Regions from separate parts of the Streptomyces sp. NPDC059895 genome, predicted to be linked through region 1. Evidence: riboswitches for the same ligand, from Rfam matches in the RefSeq annotation. Region 1 holds a riboswitch; each other region holds the start of a gene.
What was found. A riboswitch is a leader RNA that binds a small molecule or an ion and turns the genes downstream of it on or off. The one in region 1 is predicted to bind cyclic di-AMP.

Region 1 (5,192 bases):
GCCCGACATCATCGCGCCGAACCGGCACGAGACGGCCACCAGCGAGCCGGTCTTGCCGCCCAGCACGTCGAGGTAGTGCTCGACCGGGTCCCGCCCGTCCGTCGGCCCCGCCGTCTCCAGGATCTGCCCGGTGACCAGCCGCTCGAACGCCTCCGCCTGCACCCGGACCGCCTGGGGCCCGAGGTCGGCGAGGATGTGCGAGGCGCGGGCGAAGAGGAAGTCCCCGGTGAGGACGGCGACCGAGTTCCCCCACCGTGTGTTCGCGCTCGGCACCCCGCGCCGTACGGTCGCCTCGTCCATCACGTCGTCGTGGTACAGCGTGGCCAGGTGGGTGAGCTCCACCACCACGGCCGACGGCACGATCCCCGGCGCGTGCCGGTCGCCGAACTGTGCAGAGAGCATCACGAGCAGGGGCCGGAACCGCTTTCCGCCCGCCCGCACCAAGTGCTGGGCGGCCTCCGTGATGAAGGGAACCCCGCTCTTGGTGGCCTCGAGCAAGCCTTCCTCGACAGCCGCCAATCCGGCCTGGACATCGGCTTCCAGAGCCTGGTCCCGCACGCTCAGCCCGAACGGCCCGACGACGGTCACGAGGGGTCTCCTGTCTGCTGGTGTCTACTGGCGGTTACACGGTTTGTCGATAGGTCGCTGCCATCACTCGAGTCAGCGTATCCGGTCACGTTTCGATCACTGATAAGCCCCCACGTCCCCCGGCCCCCCAGGTCGCTCGACCGGGAGGCGACGAGAGGAGCCCGGATGAGCCAGGGCGGCTTCCGATCATGACCGGTATGTTTCTGATCAGCCGATACGAACGGACATTTATCGACTGACCGGGAAGTAGTGATTCATGTCCAGCGCAGAGGTGGACGCCGAATCCGCCGACCGGCCCCCTCCGCGCAACGACGCCGTCCCGGGCCGCCGCTTCCCCGGCCGGCCCGGGGGCCTGCTCGCCCTCTGCGGCCTGACGGCCTGGGAGCGCTTCTCCTTCCTGGGGGTGCAGGCCGTTCTGGTCCTCTACTTCTCCGACGCGGTGGCCCACGGCGGTCTGGGCCTGCCGGCCGGGACCGCCGTCTCCCTCGCGGCGGCCTTCGGCGCCCTCGCCCACCTGGCCTCCGTCGCCGGCGGCCGACTCGCCGACCGTGTCCTGGGCCCGTACCGCGCGGTGCTGTGGGGTGGAGTCCTGACCGCCTGCGGGCTCTACGCCCTGGCCGTGCCCACCGCCGGCACGACCTGGACGGGCCTCGGCCTGATCGTCGCCGGCACCGGGCTCGCCAGGCCGAACGCCGCCACCCTGGTCGGCACGCTTCGGCGCGCCGACGACCACCGCCGCGACGCGGACTTCGCCCTCTACTGCGCGGCGCTCGGCCTCGGCGCCCTCGCGGGACCGGTGATCACCGGCGGGCTCGGCGATCACCACGGCCGGCACTGGGGGTTTCGCGGCGGCCGCGATCGGCATGACGTGCGGCCTGGCGCAGTACGTGACCGGCCGCCGCCACCTGGCCGACCGCCGTCACCTGACCGACCGCCCTCAACCGACCGGCCTCCCCCAACCGACCGACCACCCTCAACCGACCGGCCTCCCCCAACCGACCGACCGCCGTCAGCCGACCGACCACCCTCAACCGACCGGGAGCCTTCACCCGACCGGGAGCCTTCACCCGACCGGGCGAAGGCGCGCCCCTCGATCGGTACCGACGGCCGGCAAGGTCACGGTCTCCCCCCGGTCCCTCGCTCGCTCGGCCCCGGTACGCCGGGCGGCCACCGGATCGTCACCGGGGCCGTGGTCGTCACCGCGTTCACGGTCCACCTGGCCGCGTCGGGGTGACTGACCCTGAGAATTCGTGAACCTGCTCACCCTGATCTCGGTACTGGCCCCGGTCGCCTGCTTCGCGGTGCTGTTCACCAGTCCGGCGGTGACCGCGCGGGAACGCGGCCGGCTGCGTCCGTGCGTCGTACTCTTCCTCGCCTCGACCGTCTTCGACCTCGCCCTCCTCCGGACGTACTCCACCACACTGCTGCCGGGCTCGGCGGGCGCCGGGACCGCGATCCCCGGCTTCGGCTTCCCGGCGAACTGGTACCTGCCGGCGCTCTGCGCCTTCGAGGCCGTCCTCGCGCCGGCGGTGGCGGTCCTGTGGGTACGGCCGGGCCGCCGCGGGCCGGGCGCCGGGCCCACGATCGCGCTCGGGGTCGCCCTCGGCGGTCTGGCGGCCCTGCTGCTGGCGGTGCCGACGAGCGGGCGCGGTGACAGCGACGCGCACCCGATGTCCGGCTGGTGGATCGTGGGCTCGTGCCTGCTGCTCGGCCTCGGCGACGTCCTCGTGAAGGCTTCGGGCCTGTCGGCCACCTCCAGGCTCGCCCCGGCCGCCTTCGCCGGGTGGACCATGGCGCTGTGGTTCCTCTCCGCGGCACTCGCGGGCGGCATCCAGGCGCAGGCCGCGCGGCTCCACGACGACGTGTCCCGGCCCGTCCACTACGGCGTCAGCGGTGCGATCGCGGTCGCCACCGGCCTGGCCGTACTGGCCGCGTCGCCCTGGCTGCGCCGCACCACACACCCCGCCCCCTGACCCCCGCCGCCCGCCCACCGACCCACGAGGGCCCGCGCATCCCCCTGCCGCCCGAACGGCCGCCGTCATGACAACGACGGGCACCACCGGGGAGGTTCCGCCCCCGCCGCCGACCCGCCCTACGGGGCGCCCCGGGGCCACGACCGGACAGTTCCCGCACCCTCCGCACCCCCACCCCCCTCCGCACCCCCCACCCCCCTCCGCACCGCTCCGCCCCCCTCCGCACCTTCCACCCCCCCTCCACAACGCGCCCTTTTAAAAAGGACTTATGACTCATTGTCCGTTTGACCCCTATTGCGATGGCGGGTGACTTGGCTCACTCCACCCCCCACCCCACTCCTCACACCGGACCCTGTGATTCCGCTTTGCCTCAGGTGAGTTGACGTTTTACGACAGCAAAGGATCAAGCACCCCATACTGCGCGGATCATGGTCAATGGGGGTGTGGTGTGATTCCGCCACTTGTTCCGGACATGTGCTCTCGCATACGTTCCGCTCAGTCGGGCGGACGCCGAATCCTGCCGCCGCCCTTCACCACCCATCGACGAACACTCACGCACGGCAGGAGCGGGGGACCCAGGTAGAACGCCGGGCCGTACGTCACGCACGTAACGGCCCCGGCTAGGGGTGAAGTCGTGCCGCCGTACCCGTACGGCGGCCGGCCGGGCACCTCCCCGCCCGAACCCGACAGCTCACCCCGCAGGCGCCGGAGAGGAAGTCCGCCATGTCTGCTGCCACCCAGCCCCGCCGCACCCGCCTCGCCCGCACCGTCGCCGCCGTCTGCACCGGCGCCGCCGTGCTCTCCCTTCCCTTCATGGCCGCCACCAGCGCCTCCGCCGCCCCCACGACGTCGGTCGCCACGACGTCGGCCACCACGGTCGCCGGGTACCCCGACAACCTCGACGGCTGGATCCGCGAGTCGCTCGCGATCATGGCCGAGCGCGGCATCCCGGGCACGTACAACGGCATCCACCGCAACATCCTCCGCGAGTCGTCGGGCAACCCGAAGGCCATCAACCTCTGGGACTCCAACGCGGCCAAGGGCACCCCGTCCAAGGGGCTGCTCCAGGTCATCGACCCGACCTTCGCCGCGTACCACGTGCCCGGCACCTCGTACGACCCGTACGACCCGGTCGCCAACATCACCGCGGCCTGCAACTACGCGGCCGCCCGCTACGGCTCCATCGACAACGTGTTCGGCGCGTACTGACCTGCCCGAGGCTCAGGACACACCCCGCAGAACAGGCCCCGCGGCACACACCCCGCGGCACATGTCCTAGGGGAAGAGGCGTTCGAGGACGACGGCTACGCCGTCGTCCTCGTTCGACGTCGTCACCTCGTCGGCCACCGCCTTCAGCTCGGGGTGGGCGTTGGCCATCGCGACACCGCGCGCCGCCCAATCGAACATCGGGATGTCGTTGGGCATGTCGCCGAAGGCCAGCGAGTCCTCGGGCCTCAGCCCGAGGTGTTCGGCCGCCAGCGCCAGACCCGTCGCCTTGGTGATGCCGCACGGCTGGAGCTCCACCGTGCCCGGCCCCGACATGGTGACGGTCGCGAGCGAGCCGACCACCGAGCGGGCCGTCGCCGCCAACTCGTCGTCGGACAGGGTGGGGTGGCGCAGCAGCACCTTGCTGATGGACTCGCGCCACAGGTCGTCGCGCGACCCGACGCGCAGGGCCGGCAGGGTCGGGTGGGGCATCCGGTAGCCCGGCTCGATGAGCGTCAGCCCGTCGACGCCGTCCTGGTCGACGGCCGCGTACACCTCGCCGACCTCCGCCTCGATCTTCCCGAGCGCGGTCTCCGCCAGGTCCCGGTCCAGGGTGACCGACCACAGCAGACGGTCCGTGCCGGCGTCGTACAGCTGCGCGCCCTGTCCGCACACCGCGAGTCCCCTGCTGTGCAGGTTCGCCAGCAGCGGCCGCACCCGGGGTGCCGGGCGGCCCGTCACGACCAGGTGGCGGGCGCCGGCCGCCGCCGCCCGCGCGAGCGCGTCGAGCGACCGGTCGGAGAAGGTGTCGTCGCCGCGGAGCAGCGTTCCGTCCAGGTCGGTGGCGATGAGGGAGTACGCGGCGCAGCGCGCGGCATCTGCGAAGGGTGCGGCCATGATCAGAGAATACGGATCCCGGCCGTCCCCAACTCACCGTCCGTGCAGGCCGATCCGCGGGAGAACGGGGAGCGGCGGCCAGAAACGGCTTTCTCACGCAACGCCGGGTACAGGACGGTTGAAGGCCTCTGCACCGATTGGCAACAACATGCTCCGCTACCTACCGCCCTGACCGCCTGGAGCGGTACCGTCCAGGAGTCCAGGGGGGACTTGATCGGGGGGTCAGGTTGAGCAGTGGACGTGTTCGTGTGCTCAGGCCGGAGGAGCTCGGCGAGGGGGATCGGGAGCGCTGGCGTGCGCTGCGCGCCGCGTCCACGGTTCCGCGCAATCCGTTCATGGAACCGGAGTTCACCGACGCGGTGGGCCGGGTGCGGCCCCGCGCGCGCGTGGCGGTGGTGTACGAGGGGCGTGAGCCGGTCGGCTTCCTCCCCCACGAGCGGGGCAGGCTCGGCCGCGGCCAGGCCCTCGCGTACGGCGTCTCGGACGCCCAAGGAGCCGTACTGAGCCCGGGCATCGGGCTGAACGCGG
Region 2 (5,192 bases), on a different contig from region 1:
TGTACATTTTTTACAGACGCCGAAAGAGGGGGCTCCATGACCCGACCGTCCGCCCGCCATGTCCTGCCCGAGTTCACCGAACGCACCGGCTCGGGGCACCGGACGCTGGACCCGTACTCCAAGCTGCTGGAGGAGCGCATCGTCTTCCTGGGCACGCCGATCGACGACACCGCGGCGAACGACGTGATGGCCCAGCTCATGTACCTGGAGCACCGGGACCCCGACCGGGACATCTCGCTGTACGTCAACTCACCGGGCGGCTCGTTCAGCGCGATGTCGGCCGTCTACGACACGCTGCGGTACGTCACCTGTGACGTGGAGACCGTCTGCCTGGGCCAGGCCGGCTCGTCCGCCGCCGTCCTGCTGGCCGCGGGCACACCGGGCAAGCGGTCCGTGCTGCCGGGCGCGCGCGTGGTGCTCCGCCAGCCGGCGCTGCCGGAGCCGGTGCGGGGACAGACGAGCGATCTGGTCGTCCAGGCCGGGGAACTGGCCCGCACCCGCACCCGCCTGGAGGAGATGCTCGTACGGCACACCGGGCGCCGCCCGGAGCAGGTCGACGCCGACCTCGAACGGGACCTGATCCTCGACGCCCGCCAGGCCGTGGAGTACGGCCTGGTGGACCGGGTGGTCCCGGCCCGCCGGGCTTCCGGCGGCCTGCCGGGTGTGGGGTGAGCCGCCGATGCTGCCTCCCGAGCTGCCTCCGCTGCCCGCGCTGACCCGGGCCGAGGCCGAGCTGATCGACCGTTACCTGGAGGTGGTCGACCTGCTCGGCCGGATCAACCCCGCCCGCCACGGCGACACCTACAGCGGACTGCGCGCCGCCCAGGCACTGGTCGGCAGGGCGACCGCGCTGCGCGACGCGCTGACGCTGATGCACCAGCGGGGCGAGAGCGAACTGCACGCGCCGACGCTCGCGCGGGCGCTGCGCGTGCTGGACGGGGAGCGCCGCACGGCGCGCGTCACGATGCCTCCGCTCCCCGACCGATGACGTACGGGTGTCCCGACGGCTCCGTGTTCGCCGAAAGCGTGACGCTCGGCCCCGAGTTGAAACGGACCGAACGGCGTACCCCCGGGCGGCCTATCCTCGACTGCTTTTTCCAGCCCACAGCGGTTGCGCGAAATGAGGGGCACCGCGCCGGAACGTCAGGTTCCGGCGCTGGTCGGGGGGTATGTCGTCGCCTTGACACCTGACCCGCCATCAGGGTGTCCACCCGAACGGGTGAGTGGTGAGTAACCCCACAAATCCCCGGTTGCGTTGGGATTTTCGGACATCGGTGCGCCAAGATCCCTGACTGACGACAAGCCCCCGCCACAAGCGGCGGGGCGGTCCGGGCGGACGCCGAGTCCTGCCGCCGCCCGGATGACCGGTCGACAGGAGTGCATCGGCAGGAGTGGAGGACCCAAGCACGACGGGTCGCCGGAGCGGTCGCGCCACGACCGGACCGAGCAGCCCTTGGGGTGAAGCCGCAGCAGCGGCCGGGCAACTTCGCCAGCCCGAATCCGACAGGTCATCCTTCACAGGCGGCTGACGAAGGGTTGCGCATGACTGCGCTCAATCGTGTCCCGTCGCTCATGGCCCGGGCCGGCACGGCCTCGGCCTTCGCCATCGCCGCCGTGGGCGGCTCGATCGTGGTCCCGGGTGTCGCCTCCGAAGCAGCGGCCGTCACCCCGGCGACGAAGGCACTCCAGATCGCGGCCTCCAAAAAGGGTTCGCCCTACAAGTACGGGGCCACCGGACCGAACAGGTTCGACTGCTCCGGGCTCACGCTGTACTCGTTCAAGAAGGCGGGCAAGAAACTGCCCCGTACGGCGGCCCAGCAGTACAACAAGACCCGCCACATCTCGGCGAGCAATCGCAAGGCCGGGGACCTCGTGTTCTTCCACTCGGGGTCGTACGTCTACCACGTCGGGATCTACGCCGGTAAGGGCAAGATCTGGCACTCCCCGAAGACCGGGGACGTGGTGAGGCTGCAGAAGATCTGGACCAAGAGCGTCTGGTACGGCCGGGTCAAGTGATCCTCCGCGGCCGGGTCAAGTGACCCTCCGGGGGTGGTGGCGGCGTCCCTGACGCGCCGCCACCGCCTCCGGAGCCCGGCCGCGCAGCCCCGCCCCCCGCAGCCCCGCCCTGGAGCCCGGCTCCGGGTGCCGGGAGGGGCGGATCAGGGGCGGATCAGGGCCATGGGCGGCCGTGGGAGCGTGAGGGCCGTCAGCCGGCCGATCGCGCCGCCTGCGCCCCGCCCAGGGCCGTCCCGCAGCCGTTCAACCGCCCTCCGTGGCCTTCACGCCGGCCTCCACAGCTTCACAGCCCTCCACAGCCCTCCCCAGTCGCGGAGCCTCGCCAGTCCCCCACCGGTCGGCTTCCGCCTCGCCTCGTCCGGCTCCGGAACACCACGCCTTCCGCCGCTCCTCCGCCGTTGCCCCGCCGCTCCTCCGCCGTTCCTCCGCCCCTCCGGCGGCGGCCGCTGCCACCCCCACGCCACCCCCTGCCGGCCGAGCGCGTCGCCCGCGCTCACGCCCGCCAGAAACCACCCGTTCGGCGGACACCCGCGCCCGCGCCCCGCACACCACTCGTCCGGCGGACAGCCGCTCCCGTGCGGCCCGTCTCCCCGCGCAGCCCCCAGTGACCCCACACCCGCGAGCCCCCAAGCCCCCCGGCACCCCACCCCCGCGCCCGCGCCCCATCCCCGCAACCCTCCGCCCCGCCCTCCGTCCCCCACCCCCCACACACGTACTCCACGCCCCTCACCGCTCCACGTCCCCCGCCCCGGAAGCCGCGCGGGGTCAAGGTTCCTGTTGGCCCGCCGTCGCCACCGGTTCCACGGGCACCGTCCACGGCAGGTCGACGGAGATGGTCTTGCCGCCCTCGCGGGTGGGGCGGACGCGGAGTCTTCCGCCGCACTCCGCGGTCAGCCACCGGATGATCACCAGGCCGCGGCCGTTGTCCTGCTGGACGGCGGCCGGCAGGCGCCTGGGGAAGCGCGGGTGGCTGTCGGTGACGCCGACACGCAGCAGCTCGTCCCGGTCGAGCCGGAGGTCCACCCTGAAGGTGGGCGACTGCCCGAAGGTGTGCTGTACGGCGTTGGTGGCGAGCTCGGAGACGATGAGGCGGACGGTGTCGGCCGTCTCCGCCTCCGCGGGAAGACCCCATCCCCCCAGCGTGGTCAGCACGAACGCGCGAGCCGTGGACACCGAGGCCGGGTCGCTCGGCAGAGTGAGGGATGCTTCCAGATGGTCTGCCATGGCGATGCCGTCCCTTTCCCACGGGACCGGAGTCCGACACGGTGCGGATGGTTCGAGTACGGTCCCGGACTGGTGCTTCGTCGCCAGATTGCCATCAGCGGGCCGTCACCGGTGGCGATCCACCAAGATGTGCATATATCTGTCGCTCGATGCGGTGAACTCTGCCACGGCAGAGCGTATTTGGACGGCTCGTAGGGAGTAAGGAGAGCTCTATGCAGCACGGTCCCGCGGTACGCCGCCGGAAACTGGGCGCCGAACTGCGGGCCCTGCGCGCCCGCCTCGGCCTGACCAGTGGGGAGGCGGCCCGGCTCGTCGGCTGGCACCAGTCGAAGGTGAGCCGGATCGAGACCGGCACCAGCGGTACGAAACCGGCCGATGTGCGGTTACTCCTCGACGCCTACGGCGTGACCGATCCCCGACTGCGCGAGCTGATGCTGGCGTTGGCGGGATCCGTCGACAGCGGCGGACGGGACCACTGGGTGCACGCCTACCGCGGTGTACTGCCGCCCGCCTACCGGGACTTCATCAGCCTGGAGTCGCAGGCGAGCGCGATGCGCACCCTGGAGACGACCGTGGTCCCGGGGCTGCTCCAGACACCCGAGTACGCGCGGGCGGTGACGAGGGCCGCCGTCGAGGGCGCCGACGCGGACCAGTTGGACACTCTGGTGGAGGTGCGGCTGGCCCGCCAGGACGTACTGCGCGTGCAGCCGCCGCTGACGCTGAACGCGGTGCTGGACGAGGCCGTGCTGCACCGGGAGGTGGGGGGCCCGGAGGTCATGGCGCGGCAACTGGACCGGCTCGTGGAGGCGGGCCGGCTTCCCCAAGTGACGCTCCAGGTACTGCCGTTCAGTGCCGGAGCTCATATCGGAGTCACAGGTTCTTTCGTTATCTTCTCGTTTACGAGCACTTCTGATCTGGATGTGGTTGTTCTCGACCACTTGACGAGTAGCCTCTACCTCGAACGGAAAGAACACCTCCAGGCCTACACCGAGGCCTTCAACGCCCTTCGGGTGCACGCTCTTTCGCCCGAGGACACACTGGATTACATCGCCGCGAAAGCTGACGGCGCGTAAGGAGGCACCATGACTGCACTGCCTCGGAACGTACCCTCCAGCACCGACCTGCACGACCGCCACCGTCCGCAGGATCTGCGGTGGCTGCGCAGCAGCTACAGCACGGGCGCCAACAACTGCGTGGAGACGGCCCGCCCGGAGACCGGACCGTGGGCCGGTCTGCTCGCCGTGCGCGACTCCAAGGTCCCGGCCGGACCCGCCCTGCTCTTCTCCCCCGAGAGCTGGACGGGCTTCACGGCAGCGTTCCGCTGACCTTCGTCCGGAACGCCCGGACCCCTACCCCCCACCCGTATCCCGGCGCACGGCCGTGTCACGCCGACTCATGGTCGTGTCTCGCCGATCACTCGTACAGCGCGTTCGATCTGCGCCTCGGAGAGGTCCGCACGGGCGGTCAGCCTCAGGCGTGAGACGCCGTCGGGCACGGAGGGAGGACGGAAGCAGCCCACGGTCAGGCCTGCCGCCCGGCAGTCCGCCGCCCAGCGCACGGCCCGCTCCGGGGACGGCGCACGCACGGAGACGACCGCGGCGTCCGGACGCACCGCCTCCAGACCCGCGGCCGTCAGCCGCGCGTGCAGGTCGCCCGCGACCGCACGCGCGCGTGCCGCGCGTTCCGGTTCGCGGCGCAGCAGCCGCAGCGCCGCGAGGGCGGCGCCCGCCGCCGCGGGAGCGAGGCCGGTGTCGAAGATGAACGTCCGGGCCGCGTTCACCAGATGCTCGATCACCCGCGCGGGACCGAGCACGGCCCCGCCCTGGCTGCCGAGCGACTTGGACAGCGTGACCGTGACGACGACGTCGCCGGCGCCGGCCAGCCCCGCGGCGTGCGGGGCGCCGCGCCCGCCGGTGCCGAGGACGCCGAGCCCGTGGGCGTCGTCGACGACC
Region 3 (5,192 bases), on a different contig from region 1:
CCTGATGATGTTGGTGCTTGATCGCACCTGTTCGAATCAGTGGGAGATCGTGATGCCCGAGTCCGCCGCCGACGGCCGTACCTGGCTCCTTTCCGGGCCGCACAGCAGCTACGCCGTCCATGTCACCGAGGCCGACGAGCTCGTGCACCTGCACTGGGGCCCCCGGCTCGCCCTCGCCGACGCCGAGGCGCTCGCCGTGCGCCCGCTGCCGGACTACTGGTCCTTCGAGTCCCCGCTCGACGGCCGGGAGGAGTATCCGGTCGAGGGCGGCGCCCGCTTCGCCCGCCCCGCCCTGTCCGTGCGCACCGTCGGCCGGCGCGGAACCGAGTGGACCTTCACCGGACACGAGACCGAGGGCGACGAACTGCGGCTGTGCTTCCGGGACGCCGGTCTGGCCGTCACCCTCCACTACCGGATGCGCGACGACGTCGTGGAGCGCTGGACGACCCTGCGCAACGACGGCGACGAGCCCCTGGAGCTGCTGCGCGCCGACTCCGCCACCTGGACCCTGCCCGACCGCGACGGCTGGCGCCTGTCCCAGCTGCACGGCCGCTGGGCCGCCGAGTCCCGTCTCACCCGCGCCCCCCTCACCTACGGCGAGAAGGTCATCGGCAGCCGCCGCGGCCACACCGGCCACCAGCACCTGCCCTGGGTGGCCCTGGACACCGACGCGACCGAGGAGCGCGGCGAGGTCTACGGCTGCGCCCTCGGCTGGTCCGGCTCCTGGCGGATCGCCGTGGCCCAACTGCCCGACGCGCGGGTGCAGATCACGGGCGGCGCCGGGTACGACGACTCGGGCCTGCTGCGGCTGGCGGCGGGGGAGTCCTTCACCACGCCGCTCTTCGCCGGTCTGTGGAGCGACGCAGGCTTCGGCGGCGCGAGCCGCGCCTGGCACGCCTACCAGCGCGCGTACGTGATCCCGGACGCCGAGCGGGACCGGCCCGTGCTGTTCAACTCCTGGGAGGCCACCTTCTTCGACATCTCGCAGGAGCAGCAGGCGGCCCTCGCGCGTCGCGCCGCGGCCATCGGCGTCGAGCTGTTCGTGGTCGACGACGGCTGGTTCGGTGCCCGCACCGGCGACCACGCGGGGCTCGGCGACTGGAGCCCCAACCCCGACCGCTTCCCGAACGGCCTCAAGCCGCTCGCGGACCAGGTCCACGGGCTCGGGATGCGGTTCGGTATCTGGGTCGAGCCCGAGATGGTCAATCCGGACAGCGACCTCTACCGGGCGCACCCCGACTGGGTCCAGTTCCAGCCCGGACGGAAGCGGACGGAGTTCCGCAATCAGCTCGTCCTCAACCTCGCCCGCGAGGACGTCCAGGAGTACCTCTGGCAGCAGCTCGACACCCTCCTGTCCAGCGCGCCCATCGACTACGTCAAGTGGGACTTCAACCGCTGCTTCACCGACGCCGGCTGGCCGGACGACCCCTACCCGCAGCGGCTCTGGGTCGACCATGTGCGCGCCCTGTACGCCCTGTTCGACCGGTTGCGGGCGGCTCACCCGGGCGTCGCCTTCGAGTCCTGCTCCGGCGGTGGCGGGCGGATCGACCTCGGCATCGTCGGCCGGACCGACCAGGTGTGGACGTCCGACAACACCGACCCGCTGGACCGGCTCGCCATCCAGCACGGCTTCAGTCAGGTGCACCCGGCGCGGATCATGGCAGCCTGGGTCACCGACAGCCCCAACACCCAGCTCAACGGCCGGACCAGTTCGCTGCGCTTCCGGTTCGTCAGTGCCATGGCCGGTGTGCTGGGCGTCGGCGGAGACCTCTCCGAGTGGACCGAGGAGGAGCTCGCCGAGGCGCGCGGCTGGGTCGAGCTCTACAAGGAGATCCGGCCCCTCGTGCAGCACGGCGACCTGTACCGGCTGCGGCCGCCGGAGGGCGGCCTGAGCGCCGTGCAGTACGTGCGCGGGGACGAGAGCGTCGTCCTCGCCTGGCTCCAGGCGCAGCGCTACGGCGAGCCGGCACCGGCGCTGCGGCTGCGCGGCCTGAACCCGGCAGAGTCGTACGAATGTCTTGAAACGGGCGAAGTGCACCGCGGGGCGGTGCTGCTGCACCACGGGTTGCGTACCGGGCTGCGGGGCGACCTCGATGCGGCGGTTATCCGACTGCGTCGCATCTGAGAGTTCTGTCCGGATTGGATTCCTTCATCACAACTCGCCCTCACATAAGGGCCCCTGGATACGCGTCACGTGAGGAGCGTCATATCCGTGACGGTGCGTCGCCCGTCATGCTCACGTAATCAAGGTGTTTCTCAGGGGTATTGCGAAAAGTCCGGGCGCCGTGGTGCACGGAAAGTGACGGGGAATTCTCACAGAGGATCAAGAGAAAGGCGTGAACAGCGCAACCTCTGCTTGTCCCTGTGCGTCTTGGTCGCTTACGTTCCACACCAATCCGGACGGACGCCCAATCCTGCCGCCGCTCGGAGCCCGCACACACTCACCCGTACGTGGCAGGAGCGGGGGACCCACAGGTAGTACCGCCTGTTCCGGTCTCCGGAACGGCTAGGGGTAAAGCCGTGCCTCGGCACGGCCGGGCATCTCCAGCCCGCACCCGACAGCTCACCTCGCAGGCGCCGGAGAGGAATTCGCCATGCCCGCGAAGGGTAAGCACCGCCGCCCCAAGACCCCGCGCTTCTCCCGTTCCATCGCCGTCGCCGGAACCGGCGGAGCCGCGCTCGCCCTCCCGCTCATGGGTGCCGCCGGCGCCCATGCCGCACCGGCCCCGTCGGCGGCCCAGTCGGTCTCCTCCGTCGCGGAGAAGGCCGTCCAGGCCGCTCCGGCCGCGCAGCAGGCCACCGCCGACGCCAAGTCCGCCACCAAGTCCGCCACCGAGACCCGGACCTACACGGTGCTGGCCGGCGACTACCTCGCGAAGATCGCGGACGAGCAGAGCGTCAGCGGCGGCTGGCAGGAGCTGTACGAGGACAACCGTGAGGCCGTCGGCGCGAACCCGTCGCTGATCCACCCGGGCCTCAAGCTGTCGATCGGCGAGAAGGCGGCCACGACCGGCACCACCAAGTCGCCGTCCACGTCGTCCGGTTCCTCCTCCTCGTCGAAGTCGTCGCAGTCTTCCAAGACGTCGCAGTCGTCGAAGTCCACGCAGTCCTCGACGTCGGCGAAGTCCTCCGGCTCCTCCGGCTCCTCCGCCGAGTCGACCACGCAGTCGGCCGAGAACACCACCGCCTCCAGCGGCTTCGTCCTCCCCGCGGCGGGCGCCGCCATCGGCACCCCGTACCGGATGTCCGGCAGCATGTGGTCCAGCGGCTACCACACCGGCGTCGACTTCGTCGTCTCGACCGGCACCTCCCTGAAGGCCGTCGGCGCGGGCACGGTCGTCTCCGCCGGCTGGGGCGGTGCCTACGGCAACCAGGTCGTCATCAAGCTCGCCGACGGCTACTACGCCCAGTACGCCCACCTGTCCTCGCTCTCCGTCTCGGCCGGCCAGACCGTCTCCGCGGGGCAGCAGATCGGCCTGTCCGGCGCGACCGGCAACGTGACCGGCCCGCACCTGCACTTCGAGATCCGCACCACGCCGAACTACGGCTCGGACATCGACCCGGTCGCCTACCTCCGCGCGCACGGGGTCTCCGTCGGCTGACCCCTCGCACGACCACCCGCCCGGCACGCCACCGAAGGCCGGACCCGTTCCCCCGGGTCCGGCCTTCGGTGTCTTTGCGCGTTCATGATCACTGTGTTGCGGTCGTATGGCAGGTCCCGCCGGACCGTCGACAGCGGGGACGAAGTCGGGACACAGTGATCCCGTCAGGGGGCAAGCGGTTTCCGCGACCCTTCCGCATGTCCGATCCCTCGAACGTCGTTCGGCACCGTGGACGGCGAACCGGGCCGTCGCGGGGTGGCCGACCACGCGACCACTCTCATCGTGAAGGACCACAAGTGAACCCCACCCGACGCCGAAGAACCGTCGCCGTCGCCGTCACCGCCGCCGCCCTGCTGGCCGGGCTCTTCTCCGCGCCCGCCGGCCAGGCCGCCGAGCAGCCGCGCCGGATCGTCGAGAACCTCGACCGCGGCCTGGTCGCCGTACCGTCCGGCGAGGGCACCTTCCTCAGCTGGCGCCTGCTCGGCACCGAGTACGCCCGCTACGGCGACGCCATCGCCTTCAACGTGTACAAGAACGGCCGCCGGCTCAACCGCGAGCCGATCAGGAAGTCGACGACCTACCAGGACGACTCCCCGGGCACGGGGACCTACACCGTGCGCGCGGTCGTCAACGGGCACGAGCAGCGGCCGAGTTCCGCCGCCCTCGACTTCGCCGACGGATACGCCGAGATCCCGCTCGCCGCGGCCGACGGCTACACCGTCCAGCACGCCTGGCCCGGCGACCTCGACGGCGACGGACGCTACGAGCTCGTCGTCAGCCGGCTCTCCCAGACCCGGGACAGGTCCGACCTGCTGGAGGCCTACACCCTCACCGGCGAGCGGCTCTGGCGGGTCGACCTCGGCCCCGGCTCCTACACCCAGGTCGGCGGGAACGGCGCCAACGACCCGGCGCCCGCCGCGATCAGCGGATCCACCGCGATCGGCGGCTACCGCAACGACGACAACGTCACCGTGTACGACCTCGACAGCGACGGCAAGGCCGAGGTGCTGGTGCACACGGCCGACGGCACCACCTTCGCGGACGGCGGGCGGGTCACCGCCGCCTCGCCCGCGAACCAGTTCGTCTCCGTGATCGACGGCGCCACCGGCACCGAGCGCACCCGGCAGCCCGTCCCCGACGACTTCGTCGCCGACGGGCCCTCCGGCGGCCACTTCGGCATCGCCTACCTCGACGGCGTCCACCCGAGCCTGGTCACCAAGCTGGTCACCCGCGTAGGCGCCAAGCGCGGCACCTTCCGGATCCTCTTCCAGACCTGGGACTTCGACGGCACGGACCTGACCCGCCGCTGGAAGTACGTCGTACCCTCCGACAGCGGCGCGACCAGCTTCCACCAGATCCGCACCGTCGACGTGGACAGCGACGGCCGGGACGAGATCGCCGACGGCAACTACGTCGTCAACAGCGACGGCACCCTGCGCTACGTCGTCGACGGCGCCGGGCACGGCGACCGCTTCCACATCGCCGACCTCGACCCCGACCGCCCCGGCCTGGAGGGCTTCGCCATCCAGCAGGCCGAGCTGGGCGTCGTCCCGAACTTCCCCTGGTACTACTACGACGCCGACACCGGCG
Region 4 (5,192 bases), on a different contig from region 1:
TGGGTTCGAGGTCGAACTCCAGGCGGACGACGCCGTCCTCGAAGCTGCGCTTCTGGGTGTATCCGGCGTCCGTGAACACCTTGATCATCTTGGTGTTGGCGGGGAGCACCTCGGCGGCGAACCGGCGGATGCCGCGCTCGCGCGCGACGGCCCCTATGTGCTCCAGGAGCGCGGAGGCCACACCCCTGCCCTGGTGGGCGTCCTGCACGAGGAAGGCGACCTCGGCCTCGTCGGCCGGCGCGGAGGCGGGCATGCCGTCGGCGCCGATGCGGTCGTACCGCACGGTGGCGATGAACTCGCCGCCGATGGTGGCCGCGAGTCCCACCCGGTCCACGAAGTCGTGGTGCGTGAAGCGGTGGACGTCCTTGGCGGACAGACGCGGGTAGGGCGCGAAGAAGCGGTAGTACTTCGACTCGTCCGAGACCTGCTCGTAGAAGCTGACCAGGCGCTCGGCGTCATCGACGGTGATGGGGCGGACGCGCGCGGTGCCGCCGTCGCGCAGCACCACGTCGGCTTCCCAGTGGGCGGGGTACTCGTGCCGGTCCGGCGCGCTCTGCATGGGGCCCAGAGTACGGCTCGCGTACGACAACGGCGCGAGGCAGTCTGTGGAGGACGGAACGTCGGGCCGAGGCCGCGGCCCGGCGACCACGGCGGAACGGGACACAGCACTGTTCCGGGCACGCATCACGTGTGGAACACTGGTCTAGACAACCTGAACACCGAAGGGCAGCAACACATGGCTGAGCGCCGCGTCAACGTCGGCTGGGCCGAGGGCCTCCACGCCCGCCCCGCCTCCATCTTCGTCCGAGCCGCCACGGCCGCAGGCGTCCCGGTGACGATCGCCAAGGCGGGAGGCAACCCCGTCAACGCGGCCTCCATGCTGGCCGTCCTCGGTCTGGGCGCCCAGGGCGGCGAGGAGATCGTCCTGGCCTCCGAGGCCGAGGGCGCGGACCTCGCCCTCGACCGGCTGGCCAAGCTGGTCTCCGAAGGACTCGAGGAGCTTCCCGAGACCGTCTGAGCCCCGCTCGCCGCGCGCACGCAGCCGCGCCGTCCTCACCGGGCGGCGCGGCTGCGCCATTTTCGGATGCTTGCCGGGGGAAATTGCCGGAAGCATGCCGCATTAGGCGTGCGAGCATACGAACGACGCGCCACCGAAAATGGCGGGCACGCCGGGAAAAGGGCAGCGGAAATACACCTCCGCCGAATACCCCTTCTTTGTATACGGCCCTCGTGTTAATGACGCGGGCCCGACATGTTTACGACGTGTTGCGAAGTCCTCACACGGTCCTGGCGTTCTCCGCCCGCGAAGCGCAGCCGGTGCGCGGCGGAGGAGCGCTCGGTGTGGAGCGCCGTGAGCGACCGCGCGCGATCGCCGTCCCCGCGCGCCACCGCGTCCACGATCGCGCCGTGCTCCGCCCAGGACTCCACCGGGTTGGCCGGCGCCTCCACCGCGTACATCCAGGCGATCTTGTGCCGCAGCTGGGTGAGCGTCGAGGTCAGGGCATGGCTGCCGGAGGCCTGGGCGAGCGTCTCGTGGAACCAGCCGCCCAGGGAGCGCAGATCCTCGCTGCTGCCCCTCCTGGCGCGCTCCTGGCCCAGCCGGACGAGGCCGCGCAGCACCTTGAGGTGCGCCTCGGTGCGCCGCTGGGCGGCCCGGGAGGCGCCGAGCGGCTCCAGGAGCATGCGCATCTCCAGCAGGTCGGCGGCCTCCTGCTCGGTCGGTTCGGCGACGCACGCGCCCGCGTGCCGCCGCGTGACGACGAACCCTTCCGCCTCCAGCGTGCGCAGCGCCTCCCGGACGGGGACACGGGAGACGCCGTAGCGGCGGGCGAGGAGTTCCTCGGTGAGGCGGCTGCCGCGCTCGTAGACACCCGCGACGATGTCGTCCCGGATGGCCGTGCACACCGAGTGCGCCGGAATACGCATGACCGACCTCCGCCTTAATCCCCGTGAAACGTCGACGAATGACGTGTGTTCAGTGACTCTATTGCAGTGAGCCGCACATTCCGACGGTGGGCCGGAATCGAGGGATATTTTTTGGACAGCGGGGCGCATGAAAACGACGAAAGCCCCGGCCGCGGGGGCCGGGGCGGGAGGATGTGTCGCCGGGTGCCGTCACAGGTGGTGACGCGTCGCCGGGTGGTGCCGTCACAGTGGTGACGCGTCGCCGGGTGGTGCCGGCGCTCCGAACGCCGTCGCCGGGTGGTGCCGGCGGTTCGCATGCGTCACCGGGTGTCGCCGGAGGCTGAGCCCCGGACGTCGTTCAGGGGCTCAGCCCCTGACGTCGTCAGAGGCTCACACCGTGCTTGCGGAGGTAGGCGACCGGGTCGATGTCCGAGCCGTACTCGGCGCCCGTGCGGGCCTCGAAGTGCAGGTGCGGGCCGGTGACGTTGCCGGTCGCGCCGGAGAGGGCTATCCGCTGGCCGGCGGTGACCTTCTGGCCCACCGAGACGCTGATCGACGACAGGTGACCGTACTGGGTGTACGTGCCGTCGCTCATCCGGAGCACGACCTGGTTGCCGTAGGCACCGCCCCAGCCCGCCTCGACGACGGTGCCGGCTCCGACCGCGTGCACGGTGGTGCCGGTCGAGGCGTGGAAGTCGATGCCGGTGTGGCTCCCGGAGGACCACAGGGAGCTGCCGGCCCGGTAGGCGGTGGAGACGTAGGAGCCGGTGATCGGCGCCACGAAGGTGTTGAGGCGCTTGCGCTCGGCCTCACGGGCGGCGCGGGCACGTGCCGCGCGCTCCTCCTTGACCCTCTCGGCGGCCTCGGCGGCGGCCTCCTTGCGCGCGGCCTCCGCCTGGGCGGCCTGCTTCTGCGCGGCGGCCTGGTCGTCGATCCGCTCGGCGACCGTGTCGCCGATGGTGACGACGGGGATGAGCCCGGTCTGCTCGGCGGAGGGCTCCGCGGCGAGGGCGGGACCGGAGGCGGCGGTGCCGATGACGCCGGTGGTGGTGAGCGCCGCGATGCCCGCGGCGCGGGCGGAGGTGCGCTTCATCCGGCCGGGACGACGGTGCTTCCCGGTGGCGCAGGTGAACGCCATGAAGTTGAGCGGTCCTTTCCTTCCCTCTCGCCTACCGGGTTAGCTGACGGGTTCGGAGCAGGAAGGTCTCCTACGGACACCCTCGCGACACGCGCGGGCCTCCGATTCACCCCAGGGACTTCATCGTTGGGTCCCCGGCTCCCCTGGCTCGCGCCGTACGGGGACTCGGCGATGACTGTCCGGTGCCGCGGATGCGGCGCACTGCCCGACGAACAGCCCGGACGAACCTAGACGCGCCCGCTGCCGGTCCCCAAACGCGACGCGGTTTTTGTAGCGCATGCCACAGGTCAGACAGGCAGCCTCTCCCTCAATTCGGACACCGGAAGGCCCTGGCGACCGGCCGGTCGCCAGGGCCCCGCACACACCCGTGTCACCTCAGGGCGCGTGCCTCGCCGTGGGTGGTGAACCCCTGCGGCTATTCGGCCGGTACGACCTTCACCTCACCGATGCCCAGGGCCTCGACCGCGCCCTTGATCCGGCCGGCGTCACCGACGAGCACGGTCACCAGGCGGTCCACCGGGAAGGCGCTGACGACCGCCGCGGTGGCCTCCACGGTGCCGGTCGCGGCGAGCTGCTGATAGAGCGTCGCCTGGTAGTCGTCGGGCAGGTGCTGCTCGACCTGGTCGGCCAGGGTGCCGGCCACGGCCGCGGCGGTCTCGTACTTCAGCGGCGCGACGCCGACCAGGTTCTGCACGGCGACGTCCCGCTCGGCGTCGGTGAGCCCCTCGGCGGCGAGGGTGCGCAGCACCTTCCAGAGGTCCTCCAGCGCGGGGCCGGTGTTGGGGGTGTCCACGGAGCCGCTGATGGCGAGCATCGCGGCGCCCGTGCCGTCCGGCGCGGAGCGCAGCACCTGCCCGAAGGAGCGCACGCCGTAGGTGTAGCCCTTCTCCTCGCGCAGGACGCGGTCCAGGCGGGAGGTGAGGGTGCCGCCGAGGCAGTACGTGCCGAGCACCTGCGCGGGCCACACGCGCGCGTGCCGGTCGGGACCGATGCGGCCGATCAGCAACTGCGTCTGGACGGCGCCGGGGCGGTCCACGATGACGACCCGGCCGGTGTCGTCGGCGGTCACCGGCGGCACCGGCCGCGGCTGGGCCGGGGAGCCCGTCCAGGCGCCCAGGGTGTCCCCGAGGAGCGCGTCGAGGTCGATGTCCGTCAGATCGCCGACGACCACCGCGGTGGCCGTGGCGGGGCGGACGTGCTTCTCGTAGAAGGACCGGACGGCTCCGGAGTCGATCTTCTCGACCGTGTCGGCGGTGCCCTGGCGCGGACGCGACATGCGCGTGTCGGCCGGGAAGAGCTCCTTGGAGAGCTCCTTGGCCGCACGCCGGGAGGGGTTGGCCAGCTCGTGCGGGATCTCGTCGAGACGGTTGCGCACCAGTCGCTCGACCTCGCTGTCGGCGAACGCGGGCGCCCGCAGGGCGTCGGCGATCAGGCCGAGGGCCTTGGCGAGGCGGGAGGCCGGGACCTCCAGGCTCAGCCGGACGCCGGGGTGGTCGGCGTGCGCGTCGAGGGTGGCGCCGCAGCGCTCCAGCTCGGCGGCGAACTCCTCGGCGGAGTGCTTGTCGGTGCCCTCCGAGAAGGCCCGCGCCATGATCGTGGCGACGCCGTCGAGACCGGCCGGCTCGGCGTCCAGGGGCGCGTCGAGGATGATCTCGACGGCGACCACCTGCTGCCCCGGGCGGTGGCAGTGCAGGACGGTCAGGCCGTTGTCGAGCGTCCCGCGCGCGGGGGCCGGGAACGCCCACGGCCTGGCGTCGCCCGCCTGCGGCTGGGGGTGGAAGTCCATCGTGGCGAGCTCGGTCACTTGGCCGCCTCCTCGTTCTCGTCCTCGTCGGCGGTGTTGTCGGTGCCCTCGGCGCCCTCGGTGCCCTCGGTGCCTTCGGTGCCTTCGACGGGTTCTGCGGGTTCGACGGGTTCGTAGACCAGCACGGCCCGGTTGTCGGGGCGCAGGCGGGCCTTGGCGATCTCCCGCACCTCCTCCGCCGTGACGTCCAGCACACGCTGGACGGCGGTCAGGGCGAGCTGCGGGTCGCCGAAGAGCACGGCGAACCGGCACAGTTCGTCGGCGCGGCCGGCGACCGTGCCGAGACGGTCCAGCCACTCGCGCTCCAGCTGGGCCTGGGCCCGCTCCATCTCCTCCGGCGTGGGG

Region 2: linked by a shared signal. The riboswitch ahead of ACFV9M_RS31235 (C40 family peptidase) and the one ahead of ACFV9M_RS34025 (transglycosylase SLT domain-containing protein) in region 1 are both predicted to bind cyclic di-AMP.
Region 3: linked by a shared signal. The riboswitch ahead of ACFV9M_RS20785 (peptidoglycan DD-metalloendopeptidase family protein) and the one ahead of ACFV9M_RS34025 (transglycosylase SLT domain-containing protein) in region 1 are both predicted to bind cyclic di-AMP.
Region 4: linked by a shared signal. The riboswitch ahead of ACFV9M_RS19445 (M23 family metallopeptidase) and the one ahead of ACFV9M_RS34025 (transglycosylase SLT domain-containing protein) in region 1 are both predicted to bind cyclic di-AMP.

Annotation. Positions count from the first base shown of each region.
Region 1 covers NZ_JBHWKO010000045.1:10,031-15,222, reverse strand. Annotated here, with positions in the region: gene ACFV9M_RS34040 (polyprenyl synthetase family protein) at 1-588, opposite strand, end outside; partial or broken gene ACFV9M_RS34035 (oligopeptide:H+ symporter) at 845-1,511, shown strand; gene ACFV9M_RS34030 (hypothetical protein) at 1,839-2,561, shown strand; cyclic di-AMP (ydaO/yuaA leader) riboswitch at 3,100-3,279, shown strand; gene ACFV9M_RS34025 (transglycosylase SLT domain-containing protein) at 3,285-3,770, shown strand; gene ACFV9M_RS34020 (HAD family hydrolase) at 3,837-4,664, opposite strand; gene ACFV9M_RS34015 (GNAT family N-acetyltransferase) at 4,913-5,192, shown strand, end outside.
Region 2 covers NZ_JBHWKO010000036.1:70,560-75,751, forward strand. Annotated here, with positions in the region: gene ACFV9M_RS31225 (ATP-dependent Clp protease proteolytic subunit) at 37-672, shown strand; gene ACFV9M_RS31230 (hypothetical protein) at 680-988, shown strand; cyclic di-AMP (ydaO/yuaA leader) riboswitch at 1,328-1,539, shown strand; gene ACFV9M_RS31235 (C40 family peptidase) at 1,543-2,016, shown strand; gene ACFV9M_RS31240 (ATP-binding protein) at 2,782-3,240, opposite strand; gene ACFV9M_RS31245 (helix-turn-helix domain-containing protein) at 3,453-4,313, shown strand; gene ACFV9M_RS31250 (DUF397 domain-containing protein) at 4,323-4,565, shown strand; gene ACFV9M_RS31255 (8-amino-7-oxononanoate synthase) at 4,634-5,192, opposite strand, start outside.
Region 3 covers NZ_JBHWKO010000017.1:33,228-38,419, forward strand. Annotated here, with positions in the region: gene ACFV9M_RS20780 (alpha-galactosidase) at 53-2,125, shown strand; cyclic di-AMP (ydaO/yuaA leader) riboswitch at 2,433-2,590, shown strand; gene ACFV9M_RS20785 (peptidoglycan DD-metalloendopeptidase family protein) at 2,595-3,602, shown strand; gene ACFV9M_RS20790 (hypothetical protein) at 3,899-5,192, shown strand, end outside.
Region 4 covers NZ_JBHWKO010000015.1:98,975-104,166, forward strand. Annotated here, with positions in the region: gene ACFV9M_RS19430 (GNAT family N-acetyltransferase) at 1-559, opposite strand, end outside; gene ACFV9M_RS19435 (HPr family phosphocarrier protein) at 737-1,018, shown strand; gene ACFV9M_RS19440 (GntR family transcriptional regulator) at 1,234-1,926, opposite strand; gene ACFV9M_RS19445 (M23 family metallopeptidase) at 2,288-3,043, opposite strand; cyclic di-AMP (ydaO/yuaA leader) riboswitch at 3,057-3,224, opposite strand; gene ACFV9M_RS19450 (M16 family metallopeptidase) at 3,459-4,847, opposite strand; gene ACFV9M_RS19455 (M16 family metallopeptidase) at 4,844-5,192, opposite strand, start outside.